DNA from 4 places in the Brevibacterium sp. K72 genome. Region 4 is predicted to be linked to each of the others. Evidence: riboswitches for the same ligand, from Rfam matches in the RefSeq annotation. Region 4 holds a riboswitch; each other region holds the start of a gene.
What was found. Region 4 has a riboswitch for thiamine pyrophosphate ahead of thiO (glycine oxidase ThiO). Riboswitches for the same ligand answer to the same signal wherever they lie in the genome.

Region 1 (5,243 bases), 850 kb from region 4:
CCGAACGGGATCCATTCGGAATCGTGGTCGACGGGGGAATCGTTCATCGGTCAATAGTGCCACGAGCCGGGCGGATCCGCCGACGGTCGGCAGGTGAACAGCCACCCTGCCACTCCGCCGGGCAGGTATAGCATGGCACCGTCCGCACAGCCGGTGGCCGTCGACTGCCCACCGGACCGGCACACGACGCTGACCTGCGAAAGGATCTCCATGAGCGCGTTCTTCGTCTCGCCCACCCCGACCATCAGTGCCCTGCGCGGCTTCGCCCGCGCCCACTCGGACCGTGTGGCCCTCACCGAGGACCCGCTCTTCGTCCGCTCCCGCACCCGGACCCCTGAACGCCGAGTCGGCCTCGTCTCCGGCGGCGGATCGGGCCACGAGCCCATGCACGTCGGTTTCGTCGGGCAGGGCATGCTCGATGCGGCAGTGCCCGGCGAGGTCTTCGCCTCCCCGCACAACGCGCAGATCTACTCCGCCTCGCGCGCCGTCGCCGGAGCAGACGGGGTCCTCCACATCGTCAAGAACTACACCGGCGACGTCATCAACTTCGCCATCGCCGCCGAACGCCTCCAGGCCGCGGGCATCCCGACACGCACCGTCATCGTCGACGACGACATCGCCACCGACAGCGACGAGACCGAGACCGGCCGCCGGGGCACCGGAGCGACCGTCGTCGTCGAGAAGATCCTCGGTGCCGCCGCCGACTCCGGGCTCGGGCTCGACGAACTCGCCGACCTCGGCGCCGAAGTGGCCGACCGTTCCCGCAGCCTCGCCGTCGCCGCCCGCGCCCAGACCGACTCCCACACAGGGAGGCCCGCCTTCGATCTGGCCGAGGGAACGCTCGAGTACGGGGTCGGCATCCACGGTGAACGTGCCGCTTCCTCGATCGACCGGGAGGACTTCGACGCACTCGTGGCGAGGATGGTCGACGAGGTCCACGCCGCCGTCGCAGGCGACCCCGCCGACGGCGACCTCCTCGTCTTCGTCAACGGACTCGGTGCCAGCACGCAGATCGAGCTCTTCAACGTCTTCGACGCCGTCACCCGCGCCCTCGAAGCCAAGGGCGAGAAGGTCGCGGCGTCCCTCGTCGGCGACTACGTCACCGCCCTCGACATGACCGGCTTCTCGATCACGCTCACCCGAATGCAGCCGCAGTGGTTGGACTGGTGGGAAGCCGCCACCTGCACTGCGGCCTTCCCCGCGCCCGTCGCCGACGGCACACCGACCGCATCTATCGCCGAACGCGTTACCGACCAGGGTGGCGCAGACGAGACCGACGTGGGCACACTGCGCACCCGCGCACAGGATCGCAGCACCGACCTCGAGACCGCCGTCGTCATCCGCTTCGCCGAACTCGCCGAAGAGCATCACGGCCACCTCACGCGACTCGACCAGGTCACCGGTGACGGCGACTTCGGCGACAACCTCCGCGGCGGTCTCCGCCATGCGACCCGACTCATGGAGGAGGCCGACGCGGCGGGATTCGCCGCCGCCGAACGTGCCTTCCTCAACGGCGTCGGCGGCACGAGCGGGCCTCTGCTCGGCCTGCTCTTCCAGGAGCTCAACGCCGGATACGCGAAGCTTGGGGACGACGAGCACCCGAGGACCGTCTGGGAGCAGGCGACCGCGGCTGGCTCGGCGGCGATCCGCCGCGTCGGCGGAGCCGAGCCCGGCGACCGGACGGTCATCGACGTCCTCGAACCGACCGCCTCAGCGCTGAGCGGAGGATTCGCCTCGGCCGCCGAGACGGCCGCCGACGCCGCCCAGGCCACGGCCGAACTCCAGGCCAGGCGCGGTCGTGCGAGCTATGTCGACGGGCGCGGCCATGGCACCCCCGACGCGGGCGCGGTCGGGATCTCGCTGCTCTTCACCGCGGCCGCCGAGGTCTACGAACGCTGAGCCCGGTACGCCTCATCGAAGAACGCGCGCTCGAGCCCGACGGCCCGCCCCCACAGCGCGGTCAGCCGCTTTCGGGTCGTGACCGACTCGGCGTCATCACCCCGGGGAAAGACGCGTTCGAGTTCGTCGACGAGGAACTGCACCCACGCGGAGAAGTCCTCACCGCGGTGGAGGTCGATCCAGCCGACGTGGACGGCACGGGTGGGCATCTCCCGCTCGAGCTCACCCCAGTCGAGGTAGAGCCATTCGGCGATGACGAGGACGACGAGGAGATCCGGGTACGACGCCGAGGCGACGGCGGTCCGCATGACCTCGCGGAAGCCTTCTGTCGGAGCGAGGAGGACAGGGTCGGCGTAGTCGTCCTCGGTCACCCCTACCTCGGCGAAGGCGCGGATGAAGTACGAATCCTCATCGGCTTCGAGGAACCCCAGCTGCCGGGCGAAGCGGAGCTTCGCCTCGATCCGGTCGGCATGCGCGACGCACGCGCCGAGCATCGCGAGAAAATCCTCGAAGAACTGGTAGTCCTGGACGAGGTAGGTCGCCATGACGTCGTCAGGCACGGTGCCCGCGAAGAGCTCCTCGACGAACCGGTGGCCGACCGCGGCCGACCAGTCCTCGTCCGCTGAGTCGCGCAGCGCCTCGACGGCGCCGCCCTGGGACACAGTGATCATTCGTCTCCTCCAACTTCCTCCGCCGGCATCATCCGGATCAGGTGTAAGGGTCTGCCTTCGCACTCTCAGCGCCGGGTCAGGCGCTCCCCTGTGGTGGTCTGAGACTATCAGGCCCGGTCAGGGCACGGGAATGCCCGCAACCGCGCCGAGGCGCAGGCTCAACTCCTCGGCGATGCGCGCTGCCGCGGGCTGCCGGCCGGCCGCACGCTCGGCCTCCTCGACGGCCGAGTTGTAGTTCGTGTTCGTGTTGATGTCGTAGACGACCTGCCGGCCGTCGGTGGTCTCGATGAACTCGACACCGGCGAAGTCGATGCCGAGGTCGCGGAGCAGTTCCTCGAGTCGGCCGATGAGCGGGGTCTGTGCGGTGATCTCCTCGCGCCGGGTGAACTGGCTGACCGGCGCCGAGGCGGTGCGCTGGTCCCCGGCGGTCCCAGCGGTCAGGATCTCGCACGCGTCGGCGGGGCAGAGTTCGAACGAGCCGGCAGAGACATCGACTCTCACGGCATAGTGAAACCGGCCGCCGATGAACTCGGCGCGGGTGATGAACGGTGCGGCCGGCTGCAGGTACTCCTGGATGAGGGTGATGCCGTCGATCGGCTCGTCCGCGCCGTCGGGTCCGAAGTCGGCGATCGCCTGCTCGAGGTCGGCGTGGGAGTCGAACCGGCGCACGCCCAGGCCCTTGCCGCCCTGGTTGTGCTTGGTGATGAACGGGGGAGCGAAGTCCGCAGCCGCCTCGGTGATCGCGGTGCTCCCGAACGCGGCGGCGGTCCTGGGGACGTCGAAGCCGTGGGCTGCGAGTTCACGGTGCTGGCGGATCTTGCTGACCTCGAGCTCGTAGACGTCGGAACCGTTGATGACCGTCCGACCGGCGGCCTCGAGCCACGCGAGCACCGCCCGGCCGAAGTCCTTGACATGCGGGTCGGTGCGCGTGTGCGAGGACGCGGAGAGGCGGGACCAGAAGAGGGCCTCGGGCGGCTCGGCGGCCAGGTCGATCGTCGCTCCGGGCAGCAGCCATTCGACGTAGTCGACGCCCTGGGACTCGAGCGCCTCGGCGAAGGGGGTGATCCACTCCGGGTTGTCGTGGATGATGTAGACCGCGGGCCTGTCGGCGACGGGCAGCTGCTGGGTGCTCATGGAAGGCCTCTCGATGTCGTGTCGGAACGCTGGACGTATTGCTCAACAATCCTACGGGTCCGGGGATTCCCGGCCGAAGCCGTTCACCGCGTCCGTCCACCGGCGTAGACTCAGGCTATGGCTATCGCAAAGCAGCCCGTGATCGTTCTCGACGCTCCGGATGCTGGTGAGCTCGCCCGCTTCTCCGGCGACCTCCTCGACTGGCAGGTCCGCGTCGACGACGACGGCACGTGGGCTGAGATCACATCCGACTCCTGGCCGCCCATCTGCTTCCAGCAGGTCGAGGACTACCACGCCCCGAGCTGGCCCAGCCAGGAGCATCCGCAGCAGATGCACATCGACGTCATGGTCGACGACCTTGACACCGCAGAGGCACAGGTCATCGAACTCGGTGCCGGCAAGGCCGCGGTGCAGCCGGGGGAGACCTTCCGCGTCTTCCTCGACCCCGCCGGCCATCCGTTCTGCCTCTGCGTCAGCTGAGGCGGTGCCGGCCGACTGAGGCGGCGCGGGCCAGCCGTGACGGCGCCCGCGTCTACGATGGCGAGCATGGACCTCATCGCGTCGTTCGACGACATCGCACCGAGACCGTGGGCCAATGGCGCAGGTGAGACGACCGAACTCGTCTCACTCGACGAATCCGCGCGCCTCACCCCGGATCGCCGCCGGTGGCGGCTGAGCATCGCCCGCCTCGATCGTCCGGGTCCGTTCTCGTCCCTGCCCGGACTCGATCGGATCTTCTGTCCCACCGCCGAGGTGGTCCTGTCGATCGACGGCACCCTCCACCGGGCGGGCCCCGGGCGTCCCCTGCGTTTCAGCGGCGATGCCGACGTCGCTCTCACCGAACTGCGAGAGTTCTGCTTCGCGATCAACCTCATGACCGAGCGCGAAGGCGACCACCCTGCCCTGACGATGCTGCCCGCACCCGCCGAGCGGCCACGATTCGTCCTCACACTCGAACCGGTCGAGGGATGGGGGCGGTTCACCCTCCTCGAACTCGACGGTTCCGAGGAGCTGCCGGGCCGCCTCGGCGTCATCGAGATGAGCTGAGGAGGGGGAGGCTCCGGTCGCGCCCACACGGAAGCGAATCCTGAGGAAAACGTGCGAGTCGGGTGTACCGGCGGTCACAGGTCGAGGCGTCGTTGCTGGTCATCAGCGGAGTCGTCGGCCGGGCGTCCAGGAGGCTCCCAGGCTCGGGTGGGCCCGGTCAGGGTCTCTGGACTTCCACGGAGAATACTGGGAGCTGACACACGTTCTGGGAGGTACTTTGGCGTCGCAACAGAGAGACCCGCACAACTCGTCCGATCCCGCAGGCGCGAACGGCGCCGCGGGATCGATGCCGCAGCCGACCCCTGGTGCCCAACCGACCCCTGGTGCCCAGCCGACCCACGGCACCCAGCCGTCACAGACGCTGCCGCTCATCACCGAGGAGATGACAGCGGCGCATCCGGCGACGACCCCGGTCATGCCGCCCAACCCCATTCGTCATGATGCCCAGCCCGCGGCAGCACAGCCGACGGCAGCGCAGCCCGCTGCGGGGCA
Region 2 (5,243 bases), 500 kb from region 4:
GCGTCGGCCACGGCGATCTCGTCGGTCAGGGTCGACCCGTCCTCGAACTCGATCTCGACGCGGCCGCCGAAGGCCTTCTCGTTCGGGTCGGTCGAGTGGTAGCGGCGGGTCCACTCGGGATCCTCGGTCGTCTCGATCTTGTGCCAGAGCTCGACGGTCTCGGGACGGGCGGCCCGCTCGGGGGTGTACGAGTCTTCATGGTGCCAGCCGCGGTCCTCGAGGGCGACGGCGAAGATGTACATGATCGAGTGGTCGAGCGTCTCGCGGCTGGCCTTCGGATCCATCTTCTGCGGATCGTTCGCGCCGGTGCCGATGACGTTGTGCGTGTGGTGCGAGGTGTGGATGACGATGCGCTTGATCTTCGTCAGGTCCTCGATCTCACCGCCGAGCTTGCGGGCCAGGTCGATGAGCGCCTGCGCCTGGTATTCGGCGGAGTGCTCCTTGGTGTAGGTGTCGAGGATGGCGCGCTTGGCCTCGCCCTTGCCCGGCAGCGGGATCGTGTAGCGGGCCTCGGGGCCTGAGAGGATCCACGCGATGAAGCCGTCCTCGCCTTCGTAGATCGGGTTCGGGGCGCCCTCACCGCGCATCGCTCGGTCGACGGCCTCGACGGCCATCTTCCCGGCGAAGGCCGGTGCGTGGGCCTTCCACGAGGAGATCTCACCCTTGCGGGACTGGCGGGTCGCCGTCGTCACGTGCAGGGCCTGCTGGATCGCCTGGAAGGTCACCTCGGTGGGCAGGTGGAGCATCGCACCGATGCCGGCCGCGGCCGAGGGGCCGAGGTGGGCGACATGGTCGATCTTGTGCTGGTGCAGGCTCATGCCCTTGACGAGGTCGACCTGGATCTCGTACCCGGTGGCGATGCCGTTGATGAGGTCCGCTCCCCCGATGCCCATGTGCTGGGCGACGGTGAGGATCGGCGGGATGTTGTCACCGGGATGGGAGTACTCGGCGGCGAGGAAGGTGTCGTGGAAGTCGAGTTCGCGCACGGCCACACCGTTGGCCCAGGCCGCCCACTCCGGGGAGAAGCGCTCGGCGAGGGGAAGTCCGAAGATCGTCGCACCCGGGGTGAAGGGGTGCGCCTGTGCCTGCTCGCGGGCGTGGGTGGGGGCCGAACGGTTCACCGAGGCGGCCGCGACGGCGGCGTTGTCGATGACGCGGTTGATCACCATCTCGGTGACCTCGGGATCGACGGGCGTCGAGTCGGAGGCGACCTCGGCGATCTTCCAGGCGAGCTGATCCTCACGAGCCAGGTTCTCTGAGCTCTTGTGGGTACGGACCTCATGATCAATCATGGACAATCCCTTCAATCGTCGTTGACCGCTGCGGGCCATGTCACGACCGCCGCTGGCCGGAGAGTGGTTGACTCAACTGTAGGCCACGTCACTGCGACGCTGCGGCCCGGCCGGAGTTTTATCTTGACATCAAGATACTTTACCCGACCGGCATGAGCCGCCTCGACCCCCCTCCTCCCACCCGTCCGTCGAGGTGAACTGTGACACAATCGGGATATGACCCGCACTGCCCTCGACTTCGACGAGAACTGGTTCGACGACAACGAGTTCGCCCAGCTTCGTCGCCGACTTCCCATCCCCTATGTCAATGCCATCCCCGTCCGCGTCGGAGAGGCCGGCGATGTCGAGGAGATCGGCCTCCTGCTGCGCCGCCTCGACGACGGCACCCTGGGTCGCGAGGTCGTCGGCGGCCGCATCCGCTACCACGAGTCGATCCGCGCGGCGCTGCTGCGCCATGCCGAGAACGACCTGGGTCCGCTCGCGCTGCCGGTCGTCCCCCCGGCCATCGCGCCGTTCCACATCGCCGAGTACTTCCCCACCGAGGGAGCGGCGCTCCTCCACGACCCGCGTCAGCACGCGATCTCGATGTGCTTCGTCATGGAGGTCCGCGGCGAGTGCACCCCGCGCGCGGACGCGCTCAGCCTCGACTGGCTCACGCCGTCGGAGGCGCTGCGCGAGGACATCGCGAGCGAACTCTCCCACGGTCAGGAGCACATCATCCGCGCAGCCCTGAGCTACCTCGGCTTTCCCATCTGAGACAGCGCGCACCGGGCCCGTGCCATGGCGTAACCCGGCGAGTTATGGACGCGCAGTGTCGATTCGCGCGCCCAGAATCGACACTGCGCGTCCACTGCTCGGCAATCCCACGCACCCGGCGAACGCACGGCAACCCGGCGACCGCCTCGGCGACTTTTCTACACGCTGTAGAAGTGCACTGGTAGACTGGAGGCGACGACGACGGATGTGGTTTTCGGGGCCGCCGTCATCGTCAGGGTTGGTCAGGCCCCGTCGAGAGGACTGCCATGAACGCTGACGCCCACCGGAACCCCGCTCGCCAGGCCGCTGCGAACCCGACCGATGACCGCGCCGCCGACCCGCGGCCCGCCGAGTCCGGACTCAGCCGCGACCTCGGCGTCCTCGTCGGCTTCGACGGATCCGAACTCGCGGCCCTGGCCCTGCGCTACGCCGCGATCGAAGCCCTCCACCGCGGCGTCCCCCTGACCGTCGTCACGGCGTTCACGATGCCGCTGATGATCTACCCGAACATGGCCTCCATACCCTCCGAACCCGAGGACGAGGCCGCACTGCGGGGAGCCGAGAAGCTCCTCGCCGAGGCGTCCGAACTCCTCGCCGATCATCCCGAACCCGTGACGTACGCGGCCGAATCCGGCGACGCCGCCGGCGTCCTCGTCAACCTCAGCTCCAACGCCGAGGTGGTCATCGTCGGCGCCCGAGGGCGCGGCGGGTTCCTCGGTCGCATGCTCGGATCGGTCTCCACGGCCCTGCCCCCGCACGCGCACTGCCCGACGATCGTCGTCCCCCAGCACTCAGCACAGCGCGGCGAGGCCCGCGGACCGGTCGTCGTCGCCGTCGACGGTTCGGAGGCCGCGCGGATCGCGATGTTCACCGCCGCCGAGGTGGCCGCCTCGAGGGAGGCCGGACTCGAGGTCGTCTCCGTCCTGCCCGCCGGCGAGGAGTGGCTCTACTGGTATCCCGAGCTCGAGCTCGGCGCCGACGTCGCCGACCGTCGGCAGAAGCAGCTCGAGACCGCGCTCTCGGCGGAGGCGGATGCGCTCGGCGAGCAGTTCCCGGGTCTGCCGATCTCCACCTCGGTGGTCGTCGGCGATGCGACCGCGATGCTCTCGGAGGCGACGAAGCGGGCGCAGCTGACGGTGATGGGCACGCGTGGTCGCGGAGCGGTCAAGAGCGCGCTGCTCGGCTCGGTCTCCCGCGGGGTCCTCCACCATGCCGAGGGTCCGGTGATGATCGTCCCGAGCTGACCACAGCCGCACGACACATGACGACCATCGCCGCCTGCCTGATCGCCTGACGCGGTCCCGACAGGCGGCGCGGCGGGTGCTGTACAGTAAGTCTCACGACAGGGGAGCGCCAGCAGGGGCGCTGAGAGTGCAGATCATGCTGCAGACCCTCGAACCTGATGCGGCTAGCACCGCCGAAGGAAGTCGAGACTCTTCTACCCCTCCTTGCGACACGAGGAGGCACAATGCCGAGAACCACCGCGCCCGGAACCGCCGCGAAGTCCGCACCCGCCTACACGCAGGCCCCGCCGACGAAGAAGTGGCGCGTCGTCGACTACGTCGTCACCGCGGTGCTCGGCATCGCGGTCGGCCTGATCTTCTGGGTGCTCGCCGCCAGCTGGAAGGTCATCGAACTCGGCTTCCAGGCCTTCCCGCCCTCGATCGGACTCATCGCCGGACTCTGGGTGCTCGCCGGACCTCTGGCCGGCGCCATCATCCGCAAGCCCGGTGCCGCGCTGCTCTGCGAGGTGCTCGCCGCGATCGTCGAGGGCGTCCTCGGCTCCCACTTCGGCTCGACCGTGCTCCTGTCGGGCTTCATCCAGGGCCTCGGTGCCGAACTCGTCTTCGCCGCCTTCGGCTACCGGAGGTTCACGCTGTGGGTGACGACGCTGTCCGGTCTCGTCGCAGCCGCCTTCATGGCCGTGAGCGAGAACATCCTCTACAACGCCGAATGGCAGCTGACCTACCAGCTCGCCTACGCCGTGTGCGCGATCGTCTCCGGCATCGTCATCTCCGGCATCGGTGCGTGGTACGCCTACCGTGCGATCGCGAAGACCGGGGCGCTGTCCTCGTTCGCCTCCGGCCGCATCCGCTGATGGGTCTGCCGATCCGCGCTCGCGGCTATTCGTGGCGGCACGCCGATCGGGACACGCTCGCCGTCGGCCCCCTCGACCTCGACATCGCCGCAGGTGAGAAGGTTCTCCTCCTCGGCCCGTCAGGGGCGGGGAAGTCGACGCTGCTCCACGCGATCGCGGGTGTCCTCCCCGTCGAATCGGGTGAGGCCGAAGGAGACCTCGTGATCGGCGACGCCCCACCGGACCCTCGCCGAGGTGTGACCGGGCTCGTCCTCCAGGACCCCGATTCGCAGGTGATCTTCTCCCGCGTCGGCGACGACGTCGCCTTCGGAATGGAGAACCTCGGGATGAGCGCCGAAGTCATCGACGAGCGCATCCCCGCCTCCCTGGCAGCGCTCGGCCTCGACCTGCCCCTCGACCACCCCACGGCCGCACTCTCCGGGGGCCAGAAGCAGCGCCTCGCACTCGCCGGCATCCACGCGATGGCACCCGAGGTCATCGTCCTCGACGAACCGACGGCGAACATCGACCCCGCCTCGGCGGCCTCGGTCCGGGACGCGGTGCTCACGGTCCAGGCGGCCACCTCGGCGACGATGATCGTCGTCGAGCACCGGGTGGGGCTGTGGTCGGACGACGTCGACACCGTCATCGTCCTCGGTCAGGACGGCGTCGTCGCGCACGGGTCGCCGTCCGCGGTCTTCGGTGATCCCGCCCTCGCCGAGGTGCTCCGGGCCACCGGGATCTGGGTGCCCGAGTCCGGCTCCCGCACTCCCCCGCGTCAGCCGGGAGCGTTGCGATCCGGCGAGCCGGGAGGGACGGTGCTCACCGCTGAGAGGCTGAGTGCGGCCCGGCCACGGGCGGGGGTGCCTGCGACCACCGACCTCTCGCTCGAGATCCGAGCCGGCGAGGCGGTCGGCATCGTCGGACCCAACGGCGCCGGCAAGTCGACGACGGCGCTCACCCTGGCCGGACTCATTCCCGAGTTCGCAGGCGAAGTGCGCGCCCACGGGACACTGGCCGAAGGCGCAAAGCACGACCGGCCCTTCCGCTGGCCGTCGGCCTTCCTCGCACCGAGGATCGGAATGGTCTTCCAGGAGCCCGAACACCAGTTCCTCAAG
Region 3 (5,243 bases), 1.4 Mb from region 4:
CTGCCCGAGTCGAAGACCACCCGCTACGAGTCGCTCGACAAGCCGAATTTCGAGAAGTACGTCGCCGAAGCGAACCCGGATGCGACGGTCGAATACCGCAACGCCAACCAGGACGCCTCCCAACAGCAGCAGCAGTTCGAGGCTGCGGTGACCGAAGGAGTCGACGTCATCGTCCTCGACCCGGTCGACGCCTCGGCGGTCGCGTCGTCCCTGGCGAAGGCCGAAGCGAAGCAGATCCCCGTCGTCTCCTACGACCGCTTCTTCGACGGAGCCGACTACTACACCTCGTTCGACAACAAGAAGATCGGCAACCTTCAGGGTCAGGCCCTCCTCGACGGGCTCAAGGCCAAGGGCGTCGACCCGAAGTCCGGGCCGGTGTGGATGGTCAACGGCGACCCGAAGGACCCCAACGCCGCCGACTTCAAGGCCGGTGCCGAGGAGACCCTCAAGGCCGCCGGCGTCGACATCGCCGCCAGTCACGACACCCTCGACTGGAACCCCGATGACGCCCGGCAGTGGGTCGAAGGCCAGCTGCAAGGCGGAGGAGAGAAGCCGATCGCGATCTACGCGGCCAACGACGGCACGGCCGGTGGGGTGCTCGCCGCAACGACGAAGGCGAAGCAGGAACCCGTCGTCACCGGCCAGGACGCCGAAGTCGACGGCCTGCAGAACATCCTCAAGGGCGAGCAGTACGCGACGATCTACAAGTCCATCCCGCCGCAGGCCGAGTACGCGGCGAAGGCCGCGGTCGCGCTCGCCAACGGCGAGGAGCCGAAGGCCGCGACGACGTACAAGGACACGCCGACCGACTTCGTCGAAGCCAAGGTCGTCACGAAGGACACGATCAAGGACATCGTCGGCGACCAGATCAAGGCCTCGGACATCTGCTCGGGCATCGATGAGAAGCTCTGCGCCGATGCCGGAATCGAGTAGGGGACGCTGAGCGCACGCCGATGACTTCACAGACGAACGAGCCGACGCCCGCGTTCGGGCGGGCGTCGGCGACCACACAGCCCGTGCTCGAACTGCGCGGAATATCCAAGCGCTTCGGTGCCGTCCAGGCACTGACCGACATCAATCTCACCATCGGCCGCGGCGAAGTCGTCGGGCTCGTCGGCGACAATGGTGCCGGCAAGTCGACGCTCGTCAAGATCATCGCCGGCGTCCATGGCGCCGACGACGGCGAGCTCCTCATGGACGGCCGCCCGCAGAGGTTCTCCTCACCCAAGGACGCGCAGAAGGCGGGGGTCGCCACGGTGTTCCAGGACCTCTCCCTGTGCGAGAACCTCGACGTGGTGGCGAACCTCTTCCTCGGCCACGAGGACACCCGGGCCGGCGTCCTCGACGAAGTCGCCATGGAGGCGAAGTCGTGGGAGCTGCTGCGCAGCCTCTCGGCGAAGATCCCCAGCGTCCGGGTGCCCATCGCCGCCCTCTCCGGTGGTCAGCGGCAGACAGTCGCGATCGCTAGGTCCCTCCTCGGCGAACCGTCGATCGTCATGCTCGACGAGCCGACCGCGGCCCTCGGAGTCGCCCAGACCGCCGAGGTGCTCAACCTCATCGAACGCCTCCGCGACCGCGACCTCGGCGTCCTCCTCGTCAGCCACAACATGGCCGACGTCCAAGCCGTGTGTGACCGCGTCCACGTCCTGCGCCTGGGCAAGGACGCCGGCGACTTCCCCGGTGATGAGCGCACCGACGTCCTCATCGCCGCCATCACGGGAGCCAACGACAACGTCGTCACCCAGCGGGCGGCACGCAGGGGTGAGCGCCGATGACCCGGAACTCGTTCATCACTGACGAACGGATCTCGCAGGAGGGGTTCGTCCGCACCTTCGTCCGGCGGATCAGGGAAGGCCAGCTCGGCTCGTTCCCGGTCATCCTCGCCCTCGTCATCATCGTCATCGTCTTCCAGTCGGCGAACAGCAACTTCATCTCCCCTGCCAACCTCGTCAACCTCTCCACGCAGGTCGCCTACCTCGCGATCCTCGCCCTCGGGATCAACCTCATCCTCCTCCTCGGCGAGATCGACCTCTCGCTCGCCCAGCTCGGCGGACTCTGCGCCTCCGTGCTCGGCGTCCTCGTCGTCCGCCAGGGAGTGCCCCCGCTCATCGCCCTGACGATCATGCTCCTCCTCGGCCTCGTCGTCGGTGCCATCCAGGGCTGGTTCTTCGCCGTCGTCGGCATTCCCGCCTTCGTCGTCACCCTCGCCGGTCTGCTCGCGTTCACCGGACTGACCCTGACGACGCTCGGCACGCAGAAGAACCTCTCGATGGCCGACACGTTCGCCTTCGATTTCGCGAGCTACTACTTCCCCGCGATGTGGGCGTACGTCTTCGGCGCGGTCGCGGTCATCGGTTTCGCCGCCGGGCTCATCCACTCGAAGCTGCGGCGGCACAACGCCGGACTCGACAGCGCGAGCTGGACGTCGGTGATCATCCGCATCGTCCTTCTCACCGCAGTCGTCTTCGGCTTCCTCATCCTCGTCAACCAGGACTTCGGGCTGGCGATGCCGTTCTTCCTCATGCTCGTCATCGCGATCGTCATCGACCTCGTGCTGCGGAAGACGAAGTACGGCCGATCGATCTACGCCGTCGGCGGCAAGGTCGAGGCCGCCCGGCGCGCCGGCATCCGGGTGACCTGGGTGCGCATCAGCGTGTTCATGACCGCCGGTGTCCTCGCCGCGCTCTTCGGCTTCGTCAAGGCCGGGGTGACGACGAACGCGGGATCGACGCTCGTCGGCACGCAGGACCTCCTCAACGCCATCGCGGCGGCCGTCATCGGCGGCACCTCGCTCTTCGGCGGGCGCGGATCGGCGTGGGCCGCTGTGCTCGGGGCGCTCGTCGTCGGAGCGATCAACAACGGCCTCTACCTCATCGGCTTCAACTCCGATGCGCAGCAGATCATCACCGCGCTCGTCCTCCTCACCGCCGTCGTCATCGACGCGATCAGCCGCCGCGGCCAGCGCTACGTCGGCAGAGGGTAGGCGTCGGAGGGTGGGCGACAGAGGTCTGACGGCTGCCGGTAGGCAGCTGGGTCGGTCGCCGAGGCGGAACTGAGTCACTTTTCGCCCGATCAGTCGGTTCAAGACCAGATCGATCGGACGAAAAGTGAATCATCGGGGCCGGGCGGCTGGATTGAAAGTGGGGTCGGGTGGGTTCGCGGCGGTGGGCCGTGCGGGCGCCGTCGTCGCCCCCTAGGTGTCGGTGATACAGTCGGGGGCAAATGACATGGGGTGCCCGGTGCGACTCGCGCAGGGCTGAGAGAACACCCATCGAACCTGATCTGGGCCATGCTAGCGAAGGGATCGTCATGACCGACATCGACCTGTCGTCGGCGCATGCGCGGCTGCGCGCGTCGAACCCGCTCATCCAATGCATCACGAACACGGTCGTGCAGCAGTTCAGCGCGAACGTGCTCCTCGCCGTCGGGGCGTCACCGGCGATGCTCGACCACGACGCCGATGCCGCGCAGTTCGCCCACCTCGCCGGCGGTCTGCTCGTCAACTTCGGCACAGCGACGAACCAGCAGTTCCTCGCCGCCGACGCCGCCGTCGACGCCGTCACCGAGGATGCCAAACCCTGGGTGCTCGACCCCGTGAGCATCGGCGCTGCCGACCACCGCACCACCCGGATCCGCCGCGCCGCGGCCGCCCACCCGACCGCGATCCGCGGCAACGCCTCGGAGATCGCGGCACTGGCCGGAGCCGGAGCGGGCGGGCGCGGGGTCGAGTCCACCGACGAGGTCGACGCCGTGCTCCCGGCCGCCGCCGAGCTCGCCCGCACGACCGGCGCCATCGTCGCCGTTTCCGGTGCCCGGGACGCCATCGTCGCCCACATCGACGGGGCCGACCACATCGCCCGCGTCGACGGGGGACACTCATTCATGCCGCTCGTCATCGGCACCGGCTGCTCACTCGGCGCCGTGACCGCCGCCTACCTCGCCGCCGTCCCGCCGGCGGGGACGAGTTCGCAGGCGGGCCCGGCAGGATCGGCCGCGTTCGAGCGCTTCACCGCAGTCGTCGCCGCCCACGCCCACTTCGCCGTCGCCGGAGAGGCCGCCGCCACCGGGGCCCTCGGCCCCGGCACCTACTCGGTGCACTTCCTCGACGCGCTCTTCACCACCGACGACGAACGGATCGGCCGCGCCCGGGTCGAGGTGACCACAGTATGAGCGGGGATCGGCTCGCGGGCATCGACACCCGCCTCTATCTCGTCACCGATACCGCGCAGTGCGCCGGGGCGGGTCGAACCGTCGCCGAGACCGTGCGCGCGGCCGTGACCGGGGGAGCCGGTGTCGTCCAGGTCCGCGACAAGGACATCGACGACGCCGAATTCCTCGTCCTCACCCGTGAGGTCATCACCGCCGTCACCGAGGCGACCGCCGGGACCGACCGCCGCGTTCCCGTCTTCCTCAACGACCGGGTCGCCGTCGCCCGCCGCCTCCTCGACGAGGGCAGCGACGTCCACATCCACGTCGGCCAGACCGACACCCCCGTCGCCGAGGTGCGCGACCTCCTCGGCGACGGCCCCCTCGTCGGCCTCTCCGCCGCCGAACCCGAGGAGTTCGCCACGGCCCAGGAGACCGGCGGCGTCGACCTTGTCGGCATCGGACCGGTCTTCGACACGACGACGAAGACCGACGCCCCGGCCGGGATCGGTCCCGACCGCCTTGGCGAACTCACCGCCTCGGCGGGGATCCCCGCGGTCGCGATCGGCGGCATCGACGCCGAGCGCGCGCACGAACTGCGGGGACGAGGACTCGTCGGCATCTGCGTCGTCTCCGCGATCTGCCGCGCCGAGGATCCCGAGCAGGCGGCCGCGGACCTCCTCGACGCCTTCGGCGACGGCACCCGAAAGGACGGGGAACAGGCATGAGCGAGCGACCACCGATCGCGCTGTCGATCGCCGGCACCGACCCGAGCGGCGGGGCGGGAATCCACGCCGACCTCAAGACGTTCACCGCCCTCGGCGTGCTCGGGACGACGGCGATCACCGCCCTCGTCGCGCAGAACACCCACGGGGTGTCCCGCGTCTACCCGATCGACGAGGACTTCGTCACCGATGAGCTCGACAGCGTGCTGAATGACATGCCCGTCGACGCGACGAAGACGGGCATGCTCGGATCCCGGTCGCTCGTCGACCTCGTCGTCGACCGGGCAGCGACCTCCGACTTCGGGTTCTTCACCGTCGACCCCGTCATGGTCGCGACCTCCGGACACCGCCTCCTCGAGGTCGATGCCGTCG
Region 4 (5,243 bases):
ATCCGGGTCGGCGGAGAAACGCAGCGTCGTGAAGGTCGTCCCCAGCACATCCGTGCGCAGGAGCCTGCCGATGAGGGGGTCCCCGATGCCGCAGATGAGCTTGACGGCCTCGGCGGCCATCGTCGATCCGACGAGACCGCAGAGGACGCCGAGGACTCCTCCCTCGGCACAGGTGGGCACCGAATCGGCGTCGGGGATGTCGGGGAAGAGGTCGCGCAGCATCGGTCCGTGACCGGGCACGAAGGTGCTCACCTGGCCCTCGAAGCGGAAGATCGTCCCCCACACGAGCGGGGTGCCGGTGAGCTCGGCGGCATCGTTGGACAGATACCGGGTCGCGAAGTTGTCCGCACCGTCGATGACGAGATCGTGGGCGGCGAAGAGCTCGAGTGCATTGTCCGGGCTCAGGCGTTCCGCGAGGGCGGTCACGGACAGATGCGGGTCGAGGCGCAGCAGCGCATCCCTGGCCGAGTCTGCCTTGGGGCGGCCGACGTCGGCATCGCGATGGAGGATCTGGCGCTGAAGGTTCGAGACCTCGACGCGGTCGTCGTCGATGACGGTGAGGAGTCCGATCCCCGCCGCCCCGAGGTACTGGAGCACCGGGGCTCCGAGGCCGCCGGCGCCGACGACGAGGACCCGCGCGGCCCGCAGCCGCCGCTGGCCGAGATCTCCGACCTCTGGGAGGCTGAGATGCCGCGCGTACCGGGCGAGCTCATCGGGCGTGAGCGCGTCGACGGGCTCGACGAGCGGGCGCAGAGGTGTCCCGCTCATGGCCCCATCACCAGGTTCTCCGTGGTGACCCTGCCCTCGTGAGGTGAGGAGGCGAGTGCCAGCGGACGCTTGGGGATCCGTCCCGCGCCCCGAGCCAGGCGGCCCGCCTCGACGGCGAGCGCCATCGCCCGAGCCATCGCCGGTGCGTCATGGGCGCGGGTGACCGCCGAGGCGAGCAGCACGGCCGTGCACCCGAGCTCCATCGCCAGCGCCGCATCCGAGGCCGTGCCCACGCCGGCATCGAGGATGACGGGCACCTGCGCACGGGCGACGATCGTCTCGATGTTGTGGGGGTTGAGGATGCCCAGACCCGAGCCGATCGGGGCCCCTGCCGGCATGACCGCGGCGACCCCGGCGTCCTCGAGGCGCTTCGCGAGCGCCGGATCGTCGTTGGTGTAGGCGAAGACCGTGAACCCGTCGAGGACGAGCTCCTCGGCCGCCCGGAAGAGCTCGACCGGGTCGGGCAGGAGGGTATCCTCGTCAGCGATGACCTCGAGTTTGACCCACGAGGTCTCGAGCGCCTCCCGGGCGAGCTTGGCCGTGAGCACAGCGTCCCGGGCGGTATAGCAGCCCGCGGTGTTCGGCAGGGAGCGGATGCCGAGGCGTTCGAGGAGGGCGAAGACCGAGTCCCTGGCGTCAGCGTCGAAACGGCGGATCGCCACGGTCGTCAGCTCCGTCGCCGAGGCGGTCAGTGCGTTCTCGAGGATGCTCAGGGTGCTCGCCCCTCCGGTGCCCATGACGAGGTGGGAGTCGAAGGTCGCTCCGTCGATCGTCCAGCTCATCTCAGCCTCCCTGCACAGCGGTGACGATGTCGACGGTCTGGCCGTCGACGATGGCGAACTCGGCCCAGAGTCCACGGCGGATGACCTCACCGTCGACGGCGAGGGCCACCCCGAGACGGCCTCCGTCGACGGGAGTCCCGTCCGTCGCGAGCTGCCTGCCGGTGACGTGCTCGACGAGCGAGCGGGCCGTGGTGCCTGAGGCGAGCTCGCTGCTCTCCCCGTTGAGTGTGATGGTCATGGTTCCTTCCTTGCTGTGGTCATCGCCGCCACGAGGCGCGGAGACGGGCTCTCGTTCGACTGTGCGGCTTCGGAGAAGCGGCGGGGAGCAAGGGCCGCGGGCGCCCCTGCGGGCAGCCACGGGGAGTCCGAGCCGCAGACGAGGTCGGCGCCGAAGCGGGCCCCGAGCGGGGTGAGGAGGACCCCGTGGCGGAAGTACCCAGTGGAGACGACGCAGCCGGGATCCGTGCGCCCGACGAACGGGAGATCGTCGGGGGAACCAGGCCGGGCACGGGCAGTGATCTCGGTGACCTCCGCGTCGAGGATCCCGGGCACGAGCCTTTCGGCGTCGTGGAGGAGACGGTGGACGCCCTCGGCGAGCACCCCGGGGCGACCGTCCTCCCGGGACGTGGCGCCGAGGACGAGCTCCCCGTCGGGACGGGGGACGATGTAGACGGGCCGACCGGCGACGAGTCCGCGGATGGTGCGGGTGAGCAGCGGTGGCGCGCTCGGGTCGGTGCGCAGCCGGATGATGTCGCCGTGGACGGCGCGCAGCGGCAGGTCGGGGGTGCCTGCGATCGATCCCGCCGCTTCTCCGGCGGCGAGGACGATCTGGTCGGCCGCGAGGCTGCGCCCATCGGCGAGGGTGACACCGATTGTTCGGCCGCTGACGCGGACGAGTCCGGTCGCCTCCTCACGGACGATGTCGTCGTCGAGGAGCGAGAGCAGGGCGCCGGTGATCCGTCGTGGGTCGATCGCATGGTCGCCGGGGATGCGCACCGCCCCGCTCACCCCCGGCGAGAGCGCAGGCTCGAGATCACGGGCCCGCGACCCGGTGATGAGCTCTACCTCGGACCCCGCCTCGGTCTGCAGAGCGCGCAGGTCCCGCAGGGTCGCGAGGTCCGCCCTGTCTCCGGCGCACACGAGGGTCTCGGTTCTCGTCTCGCCGAGGTCGTGCCCGGTCTCGGCGGTGAGTCGCGAGGCGAAGTCGGGGTAGAGATCGGCAGAGGTGCGCATGAGGGGGAAGAGCGGGGACTGGCCCCATGCGATCTCCGCGGCCGGGGCGATCATGCCGGCGGCGGCATACGAGGCCCCTTCGCCGGGTGCGGGGTCGATGAGCGTGACCGACGCTCCCCGGCCACGCAGTTCCCATGCTGTGGCGAGCCCGATGATCCCGGCCCCGACGACGATGACGTGCACTGTATTCTCCCTCCGGCGGCATGACCCGCATCAGGTGCGGCGGTCGGCACGAAGCCCTCTCAGCCTCCCAGCGAGGCTCCCGCGAACTCCTCTACTCTAGGAGCATGGTTCCCGCGATGACAACGTCCTCCGCCCAGCGAGACACGCAGACCACGACTCGAACCGCGCGTCGGCGCTCGCTCGAGGAGGCCCGCCTCTACCTCTGCACCGATGCCAGAACCAAGCAGGGCGATCTCGCCGCGTTCCTCGACGCCGCATACGCCGGGGGCGTCGACATCATCCAGCTGCGCGACAAGAGCCTGGAGGCACGAGAGGAGATCGCCGCCCTCGAGGTCCTCCGGGACGCCGCCCGCCGCCATGGCAGGCTCTTCTCCGTCAACGACCGTGCCGACGTCGCCCTCCTCGTCGGCGCCGACGTCTTCCACGTCGGACAGGGTGACCTCACGAGCGGCCAGGCCCGTGCCGTGCTCGGACCCGACGTCCTCCTCGGCCGCTCGACCCACTCGATCGACCAGGCGCTCGCCGCCGACGCCGACCCCGACATCGACTACCTCTGCCTCGGGCCCGTGTGGGAGACCCCGACGAAACCCGGGCGACCGGCCGTCGGCCTCGAGCCCCTGCGGGAGATCACCGGACGGGTGAACACCCCCTGGTTCGCGATCGGCGGCATCGCCGCCGGTGAGCGGCTCGACGCGGTGCGCGAAGCCGGAGCCGAGCGCATCGTCGTCGTCCGCGCCGTCACCGAGGCCGATGATCCCGCCGCAGCGGCAGCGACCCTGAAGGGAGAGCTGTGAGGATCCTCATCGCCGGAGCCGGGGCCACCGGGGGAGCGTTCGGCACCCGCCTCGTCGAAGCCGGACGTGACGTCACCTTCCTCGTCCGACCCGAGCGCGCCGAGGCGCTGCGCGCATCGGGGCTGCGCTTCATCGGCCCCGACGAGGACAGGACGAACCCGGTGGCCGTGACGACCGCCGAGGAGCTCGCAGCGAACCCGATCCCTGCGGACCTCGTCCTCATCGCCGTCAAGGCCGGCGGCCTCGACCAGGTCATCGACGACATTCGCCCGGCGATCGGGCCGGACACGCTCATCATTCCGTTCCTCAACGGCATGGCCCATATCGACCGCCTGGACAGGGAGTTCCCCGGGCAGGTGCTCGGGGGCCTCGTGAAGATCATCGGCACGATGCGCGGATACGACGTTGTGCAGATGACGGACATGGCGACGATGACGATCGGCCGCCTCGGCGGGGGAGAGGTGCCTTCCGGGATCGTCGAGGCCCTCGACGTCCCCGGCTTCCGCCTCCAGGTCATCGATGCCATCGATGACGCACTCTGGGAGAAGTGGGTCTTCATCGCCGCAGCCGGCGTGGTCACGTGCCTCTTCCGGGCGCCCGTCGGGGCGATCATGGCCGCCGGCGGCGAACCCCACGTCGTCGCGATCGTCGACGAGCTCGAAGCCGTGGCGATGGGCGCCGGACACCCGATCTCGGCGCGCTCCCGCGCGGTGACGCTCTCGATGCTCACCGCCGAGGGCTCCTCATTCACCTCATCGCTCTATCGCGACGTCACCGCCGGACTGCCCAACGAGACCGAGCACATCCTCGGCAGCCTCGCGGCGACCGCGGCGGGACTCGGGGTCGCGACCCCGCTGCTCGACCTCACTCTCGTGCAGCTGCGAGCAGGCGAGATCGACCGGGCGGGATGACCGGAGAGGGGTCTGCAGCCTGGCCACGGTTTCGGAAGCCCGCGCGCACCGGCCGCCGCCTGCGCGGAGACGATGGGCCGCCTCGGCGAGACCGGAGAGCACGAGGGCGAGCGATGTTTCCAGGCTCAGCCGGCCGGCTTGACCGCCCGCACGATCGCCGAGTGCATGCCGTCGGCGACCTCACGCGTGAAGTCGACCGCGACGTCGACGAATCCGACAGCGCGAAGACCGTCGACATACTCCGTTCGTGACAGGGCCCCGGCGATGCAGCCGACATGCGACCCGCGCTCACTGCGCTCCTGCGGGCTGAGACGGTCTTCGGAGACGACATCGGAGACTCCTATGCGCCCGCCCGGAGCGAGCACGCGGAACATCTCGCTGAGCACGGAGTGCTTGTCCGTGGAGAGGTTGATAACGCAGTTGGAGATGACGACGTCGACGGCGGCGTCCGGGAGCGGGACGGCTTCGATCGTGCCTTTGAGGAACTCGACGTTCGTCAGGCCCGACTTCGCCCGGTTCTCCTCGGCGAGAGCGAGCATCTCATCGGTCATGTCCACCCCGTAGGCGAATCC

Region 1: linked by a shared signal. The riboswitch ahead of ACQ1RG_RS07250 (TenA family protein) and the one ahead of thiO (glycine oxidase ThiO) in region 4 are both predicted to bind thiamine pyrophosphate.
Region 2: linked by a shared signal. The riboswitch ahead of ACQ1RG_RS08805 (ECF transporter S component) and the one ahead of thiO (glycine oxidase ThiO) in region 4 are both predicted to bind thiamine pyrophosphate.
Region 3: linked by a shared signal. The riboswitch ahead of thiM (hydroxyethylthiazole kinase) and the one ahead of thiO (glycine oxidase ThiO) in region 4 are both predicted to bind thiamine pyrophosphate.

What each region holds. Positions count from the first base shown of each region.
Region 1 is NZ_CP191582.1:1,647,970-1,653,212, forward strand. It holds gene ACQ1RG_RS07240 (hypothetical protein) at 1-47, opposite strand, end outside; gene ACQ1RG_RS07245 (dihydroxyacetone kinase subunit DhaK) at 211-1,899, shown strand; gene ACQ1RG_RS07250 (TenA family protein) at 1,887-2,570, opposite strand; TPP riboswitch at 2,568-2,670, opposite strand; gene ACQ1RG_RS07255 (ATP-grasp domain-containing protein) at 2,688-3,704, opposite strand; gene ACQ1RG_RS07260 (VOC family protein) at 3,822-4,184, shown strand; gene ACQ1RG_RS07265 (HutD family protein) at 4,251-4,751, shown strand; gene ACQ1RG_RS07270 (hypothetical protein) at 4,969-5,243, shown strand, end outside.
Region 2 is NZ_CP191582.1:1,993,048-1,998,290, reverse strand. It holds gene ACQ1RG_RS08820 (MmgE/PrpD family protein) at 1-1,292, opposite strand, end outside; gene ACQ1RG_RS08815 (DUF4916 domain-containing protein) at 1,509-2,048, shown strand; gene ACQ1RG_RS08810 (universal stress protein) at 2,315-3,292, shown strand; TPP riboswitch at 3,383-3,491, shown strand; gene ACQ1RG_RS08805 (ECF transporter S component) at 3,517-4,146, shown strand; gene ACQ1RG_RS08800 (ABC transporter ATP-binding protein) at 4,146-5,243, shown strand, end outside.
Region 3 is NZ_CP191582.1:108,967-114,209, reverse strand. It holds gene ACQ1RG_RS00570 (substrate-binding domain-containing protein) at 1-933, shown strand, start outside; gene ACQ1RG_RS00565 (ATP-binding cassette domain-containing protein) at 954-1,775, shown strand; gene ACQ1RG_RS00560 (sugar ABC transporter permease) at 1,772-2,983, shown strand; TPP riboswitch at 3,219-3,322, shown strand; gene thiM (hydroxyethylthiazole kinase) at 3,310-4,170, shown strand; gene thiE (thiamine phosphate synthase) at 4,167-4,874, shown strand; gene thiD (bifunctional hydroxymethylpyrimidine kinase/phosphomethylpyrimidine kinase) at 4,871-5,243, shown strand, end outside.
Region 4 is NZ_CP191582.1:2,494,412-2,499,654, forward strand. It holds gene moeB (molybdopterin-synthase adenylyltransferase MoeB) at 1-768, opposite strand, end outside; gene ACQ1RG_RS11155 (thiazole synthase) at 765-1,550, opposite strand; gene thiS (sulfur carrier protein ThiS) at 1,552-1,788, opposite strand; gene thiO (glycine oxidase ThiO) at 1,785-2,966, opposite strand; TPP riboswitch at 2,957-3,059, opposite strand; gene thiE (thiamine phosphate synthase) at 3,083-3,760, shown strand; gene ACQ1RG_RS11175 (ketopantoate reductase family protein) at 3,757-4,671, shown strand; gene arsM (arsenite methyltransferase) at 4,797-5,243, opposite strand, start outside.